DNA from 2 places in the Streptomyces sp. CA189 genome. Region 1 is predicted to be linked to the other one. Evidence: riboswitches for the same ligand, from Rfam matches in the RefSeq annotation. Region 1 holds a riboswitch; the other holds the start of a gene.
The links. A riboswitch is a leader RNA that binds a small molecule or an ion and turns the genes downstream of it on or off. The one in region 1 is predicted to bind S-adenosylmethionine.

Region 1 (3,369 bases):
CACGCAGTACGCACCACGCATGACTGCTTGAGGGACTGATTTCGGTCAGTCCTGGTGTCGCCACGGCGAGAGCCCCGTCCAGTGTCTGGACGGGGCTCTTTGCCGTCCCCGGCGCTGGATAGGCTGAAGCCCTTCCCATTCGACGTGGAATCCCCCACGAGCAGCAGGAGCGGACCATGAACCTGGTGACCCCGGCAGGCGGCGACAGCGTGGCGGCCCGCGGTTGGCCGGGCGTTCTGGACGCCCTGCTGTCCGGCCGGGACCTCGGCGCCGACGACACGGCCTGGGCCATGGACCGGATCATGCGCGGGGAGGCCACCGACGCCCAGATCGCCGGATTCGCCGTCGCGCTGCGGGCCAAGGGGGAGACCGTGGCCGAGATCAACGGCCTGGTCCGCGCCATGTACGAACACGCCAACCTGATCGAGGTGCCGGGCCGGACGGTGGACATCGTCGGCACCGGCGGCGACGGGGCCAAGACGGTCAACATCTCCACGATGTCGGCCATCGTGGTGGCCGGTACGGGTGCCAAGGTCGTCAAGCACGGCAACCGGGCCGCGTCCTCCGCGAGCGGCTCCTCGGACGTCCTGGAGAAGCTGGGGGTCAACCTCGACCTCACCCCCGCGCGGGTCGTGGAGGTGGCCGAGGAAGCCGGGATCACCTTCTGCTTCGCGGTCAAGTTCCACCCCGCGCTGCGGCACGTGGCGGCGGCCCGCCGGGAGCTCGGGATCCGGACCACCTTCAACTTCCTCGGCCCGCTGACCAACCCGGCGCGGGTCCGGTCGCAGGCCACCGGTGTGGCCGACGCGCGGGTGGCCCCGATCGTCGCGGGAGTCCTGGCGGAGCGGGGCTCCTCGGCACTGGTCTTCCGCGGTGACGACGGGCTCGACGAGCTCACCACCACGGCGACCTCCCGGGTCTGGTGGGTCCGTGACGGCGAGGTCAGGGAGCAGGGCTTCGACCCGCGCGACATCGGCATCTCGCTGGTGGACGTCTCCGCGCTGGCCGGCGCGGACGCCTCGTTCAACGCGGACGTGGCCCGCCGGCTGCTGGCCGGCGAGACCGGCCCGGTCCGCGACGCGGTGCTCCTGAACTCGGCGGCGGCCCTGGTCGCGCTGGACCCGGGCCCGGGCACCCTGGAGGAGCAGCTCGCCGCCGGTGTCGTACGGGCGGCGGAGTCGGTGGACTCGGGATCGGCTCGCGAGGCGCTGGCACGCTGGGTGGCGGCGAGCAACGCGTAGCCGTCCCGGTCACCGTTCCCGTCCCCGTTCGACGGGATCCGGCCAAGATCCAGCACTGACCCCGGTCCGCCATGTGGACCGGGGTCTTGCGTTCGCAAGATCGTGTGGCAGGATGCTCCTCAGGTCACGAGTGACAGCGTTTAGGCCCCGGCTTGCTGTCCGGCAACCCTCCTTCCGTGGCGGGGTGCCCCGGGTGATGACCAGGTCGTAGGCAGTGAGGTCTACGGCAAGCGCGGATCCCTCGAACGCCAGGGGTCCTGGTCTCTCGAGGAGCGTTTTCCGTGAGCAAGCGAATGCGATAGGGCGACTCCGCCCCTTCTTCACCCCTCCGAACAGGGTCACTTCCGCGTACCCGCAGTACATCTGCGGCAGCACATCTGTGTGCGGTGGCCGATCCGCGTTCCGGGGCACTCCCGTACCCCGAACGGCCGCAGCGCCGTATCCGCGTACGGGCACACCGAAGCCATTCACACCTGCCTGCCGGGAGATACCGCCATGTCCGCAACCCTGAACGCCGTCGCCACCACTGCTGCCGCCGCCGTCGACCCCGCCTGTGCCGAGCCCCTGGCGGTCCTCGGCCGCGAGGTCACCGTGCCGCTCGTCACCGGCGGCGAGGTCACCTACGCCGCCCTCGACTACGCGGCCAGCGCCCCCGCCCTGCAGCGGGTCTGGGACGACGTGGCCGCGTACGCCCCGTACTACGGCAGCGTCCACCGCGGCGCCGGGTACCTCTCGCAGCTCTCCACCGACCTGTTCGAGCAGAGCCGGGTCACGGTCGCCGAGTTCCTCGACTGCCGCCCCTCCGATCAGGTGATCTTCACCCGGTCCACCACCGACTCCCTCAACCTGCTCGCCGCCGTGCTCCCAGCCGACTGCCAGGTCTTCGTCTTCGAGACCGAGCACCACGCCTCGCTGCTCCCGTGGACGAACGCACAGGTCACCTACCTCAACGCCCCCCGCACCCCGGACGAGGCCGTCGCCACCCTGGAGCGCGCCCTGGCCGACCGTGACCCATCCCCTAGCTCTTCGAGCTGGGGAGACCCCAAGGGCCCGGCGCTGGTCTGCGTCACCGGAGCCTCCAACGTCACCGGCGAGCTGTGGCCCGTCAAGGAACTCGCCGCCGCCGCGCACGCCCACGGCGCCCGCATCGTCCTGGACGCCGCCCAGCTGGCCCCGCACCACCCCGTCTCGGTCCAGGACCTCGACGTGGACTGGGTCGCCTTCTCCGGTCACAAGCTCTACGCCCCCTTCGGCTCGGGCGTGCTCGCCGGCCGCGCGGACTGGCTGCAGGAGGCGGAGCCGTACCTCGCCGGCGGCGGCGCCTCCCGCAAGGTGGCCCGCCGCGAGGACGGCGGCGTGGACGTCGAGTGGCACACCACCGCCGCCCGCCACGAGGCCGGCTCCCCGAACGTGATCGGCGTCTACTCCATCGCCTCCGCCTGCAAGGCGCTGAAGGAAGCCGGCTTCGAGAACCTCGTCGCCCGCGAGCAGCGGCTCATCGCCAAGGTCCGCGAAGGCCTCGCCGAGGTTCCGGCGGTCCGCGTCCTGTCCCTCTTCGGCGACGACGCCCCCCGCGTCGGCGTCATCTCCTTCGTCGTCGACGGCTGGAACAGCTCGCACTTCGCCGCCGCGCTCTCCGCCGAGTACGGCATCGGCGTCCGCGACGGCCTGTTCTGCGCCCACCCGCTGGTCCGCACCCTCCTCGGCAGCGAGCCGCAGGCCCAGGGCGAGTGCGGGGCCCCGGAGGCGGCCCCGGGGGAGCGGTCCCTGAACGCGATCCGCGTCAGCTTCGGCGCCGGCACCCCCGACGAGCACGTGGAGCGCTTCGTCCGCGCCGTCAAGGAGCTCGTCGCGGACGGCGCCAAGTGGCAGTACCGCACCGAAGAGGGCCGCTGCGTCCCGGCCGTCTGAGAGGCTGCGGGGCGTGACCTACTGGGACCCGATAGCGACCGTGCGGGCCTGCGTCACCGGTGAGCCGCTGCCGGGCAACGCGAGTTGGGTACCGGAGTACAGCCCACCATGGGGCGCATGGCCCGACGCGTGGGCACGGCGTGACTGGCGCAATGTGCCGGGGCCGTTCTACGGCGCGGGAACCGACACGTGCTGGGTGGGGCGGGAGGTCGCGCCC
Region 2 (3,369 bases), on a different contig from region 1:
GCGACGAAGTCGTTGTTGTTCTTCGTGCCCCCGCCCCGCTGGACCTCGGCGCACTCGGCGGCCTCGGCGGGCGGTGCCTGCGGGCAGCCCATCACCGTGTTGCCCAGCGTGACGAAGTCCCCGTAGAGCGCCTCGTCGTACCGCTTCTCGAAGGGGGAGACCACCTCCGCGACGGCCGGTCCGCTCAGCGAGCCGAACAGCAGCGCCGCACCCCCGGCCGTCGCGAGGGCAGCTCCCCATACATGTCTGAAACGTATAAACCCCATGAAAGGGAAATTAGACCGATAGGGTCCGATTCGGCCGTTACGCCACGCGACGGCGCGCGTACTCCTCGATGTCCCGCATCGGCGGCCGCTCCTCGGTGTCCACGGCGTAGGTGTGCGGTACGAACCCCTCCGGGCCGCGCTCGAACTGCGTCAGCTCGGGGCGTACGAGGTGCCCGCGCGCGAGCCGCGCCAGCGCCGTGCGGTAGATCGCCGCGGCCATCCGCCCCAGTGCCTGGCCGTCCTGGTGCCGGTGCAGCCGGACGCCCACGTCCACCTGGGCCAGCGCGTCCAGCCCGGCCGTGTGCAGCGCGTCCACCAGCAGGCCCAGCTCGACCCCGTAGCCCACGGGGAACGGCAGCCGCTCCAGCAGCTCGCGGCGCACGGCGTACTCGCCGCCCAGCGGCTGGACGAAGCCGGCCAGCTGCGGCCAGTGGAGGTTGAGCAGGGGGCGGGCCACCAGCTCCGTGACCCGGCCGCCCTGGCCGTGGGCCTTGGAGGAGGCCGGGGCGGTCGGGCCGCCGAACTCCGGGCCGCCGAACTCCGGGCCGCCGAACTCCGGGCCGAGGGGGCGGTCGTACATCGCCTTGACGAACCGCACGTCCGGATCGGTCAGCAGCGGTCCGACGATCCCGGAGACGAAGGTGGACGAGAAATCGCGCAGATCGGCGTCCACGAAGCAGACGACGTCACCGCTGGTGACCAGCAGCGAGCGCCACAGCACCTCGCCCTTGCCGGGCAGCGCCGGGATCCGCGGCAGGACCTCGTCGCGGTGCACCACCCGGGCCCCGGCCTTGGCCGCGACCTCCGCGGTGCGGTCCGTGGAACCCGAGTCGATCACGACGAGCTCGTCCACCAGGGGCACCGGCAGGCCCTCGATCAGCTCGCGCCGGATCACCTCGACGATCTCGCCGACCGTCGCCTCCTCGTTCAGCGCCGGCAGCACCACGCTCACCGTGGTGCCCGCTGCCCGCTTGGCGGAAAGCAACTGGCCGAGCGGTCGGTCGGCGGCTGACCAGGAGCGGTCTGCCAGCCAGCGCTCCACCTCTTCCAGCACCTTCAGCACTCCCTGGTTCTTCACTGGTTTGGACCGAAATGTGATCCATCTCGCGGTTCGGACGGCTGTCTCAACCACCCGGGCCTTCGGTTACAGTCTTGAACAACGCGAAGGTCCACCGCATGCCGGGGGGCCCGCGTACAAACGCACCGGCGCGCCATAGAGCGCGTGTGCCGGTGCCATACCGCTCATCCAGAGGGGCAGAGGGACACGGCCCGTTGAAGCCCCGGCAACCCTCCAGTCGGTTCTCGCGATCGCGCATTCCAGCGCCGCCAGCGAGGTCCCCGGCTAGGGAAGGTGCCAATTCCGTCTCATGGCGAAGTGCGCCATGGGGAAGATGAGGAGAAAGGGCCTCGCCATCATGGCTGCACAGTCTGTCGCAACCTCTGCCGAAACCGTTGAAAACACCGCTTCGAGCACCTCTGTCGATCTCGGTCCCGCCACCGGCCTTTCCTGTCGTGAGTGCGGTACCCGCTTCGAGCTCGGCCCGATCTTCGCCTGCGCCGAGTGCTTCGGACCGCTCGAAGTCGCCTACGACCTGCCGCTGGGCGACCCGGAAGCCCTGCGCGCCGCCATCGAGGCCGGCCCGAACAACATCTGGCGTTACGCGCCGCTGCTGCCCGTCCCGGCGGACGTGGCCTCCAAGCCGAGCCTGAACCCCGGCTTCACCAAGCTCGTGGACGCGGCCAACCTGGCCAAGGAGCTCGGCGTCACCGGCAAGCTGTACGTCAAGGACGACTCCGGCAACCCGACGCACTCCTTCAAGGACCGCGTCGTGGCCATCGCCGTCGAGGCCGCCCGCGCCTTCGGCTTCACCACCCTCTCCTGCTCCTCCACCGGCAACCTGGCCGGCGCCGTCGGCGCCGCGGCCGCCCGCGCCGGCTTCCGCTCCTGCGTGTTCATCCCGCACGACCTGGAGCAGGGCAAGGTCGTCATGGCCGGTGTCTACGGTGGCGACCTGGTCGGCATCGAGGGCAACTACGACGACGTCAACCGCTTCTGCTCCGAGCTCATCGGCGACCCGCTGGGCGAGGGCTGGGGCTTCGTCAACGTCAACCTGCGCCCGTACTACGGCGAGGGCTCCAAGACCCTGGCGTACGAGATCTGCGAGCAGCTCGGCTGGCAGCTGCCCGACCAGATCGTCATCCCGATCGCGTCCGGCTCGCAGCTCACGAAGATCGACAAGGGTCTCCAGGAGCTCGTCAAGCTCGGCCTCGTCGAGGACAAGCCATACAAGATCTTCGGTGCCCAGGCCGAGGGCTGCTCGCCCGTCTCGACCGCCTTCAAGGCCGGTCACGAGGTGGTCCGCCCGCAGAAGCCGAACACCATCGCCAAGTCGCTGGCCATCGGCAACCCGGCGGACGGCCCGTACGTCCTGGACATCGCACGCCGCACCGGCGGTTACGTCGAGGACGTCAACGACGAGCAGGTCGTCGAGGCCATCAAGATCCTCGCCCAGACCGAGGGCATCTTCGCCGAGACCGCGGGCGGCGTGACCGTCGGCGTGACGAAGAAGCTCATCGAGAACGGGCAGCTCGACCCCACGCTGACCACCGTGATCCTGAACACCGGTGACGGCCTCAAGACCCTGGAGGCGGTGGCCGCCGACAGCGGCCAGACCGCCACCATCCGCCCCAGCCTGGACGCGTTCCGCGCCGCCAACCTGGCCTGATCCTCTTCTCCCTGCACCCCGGAAAGGCAGTAGCGCCATGAGCGTCAACGTCCGCATCCCCACCATCCTGCGCACCTACACCGGCGGCCAGGCCGAGGTCTCCGCCGAGGGCGCGACCCTCGAAGAGGTCATCCAGTCCCTGGAGGCGAGCCACCCCGGCATCGCCGCGCGCGTCCTGGACGACCAGGGCAAGCTGCGCCGTTTCGTCAACGTCTACGTCAACGACGACGACGTGCGCTTCGAGGGCGGGCTGCAGACGTCCACTCCGGACGGCGCCGGCATCTCGATCATCCCCGCTGTCGCGGGCGGCTGCTGAGCAGCCAACGGCTCGTAGAAACTGAATTGCCCCCTCCGTTACTAAACGGAGGGGGCAATTC

Region 2: another riboswitch for S-adenosylmethionine. It lies ahead of thrC (threonine synthase); the one in region 1 lies ahead of AC061S_RS36125 (aminotransferase class V-fold PLP-dependent enzyme).

Annotation. Positions count from the first base shown of each region.
Region 1 is NZ_JBWJVM010000076.1:24,474-27,842, forward strand. It holds gene trpD (anthranilate phosphoribosyltransferase) at 177-1,241, shown strand; SAM riboswitch class IV at 1,364-1,480, shown strand; gene AC061S_RS36125 (aminotransferase class V-fold PLP-dependent enzyme) at 1,737-3,152, shown strand.
Region 2 is NZ_JBWJVM010000059.1:3,329-6,697, forward strand. It holds gene AC061S_RS31925 (DUF7927 domain-containing protein) at 1-266, opposite strand, end outside; gene AC061S_RS31930 (glucosyl-3-phosphoglycerate synthase) at 304-1,320, opposite strand; SAM riboswitch class I at 1,506-1,664, shown strand; gene thrC (threonine synthase) at 1,682-2,992, shown strand; gene AC061S_RS31940 (ubiquitin-like small modifier protein 1) at 3,030-3,308, shown strand.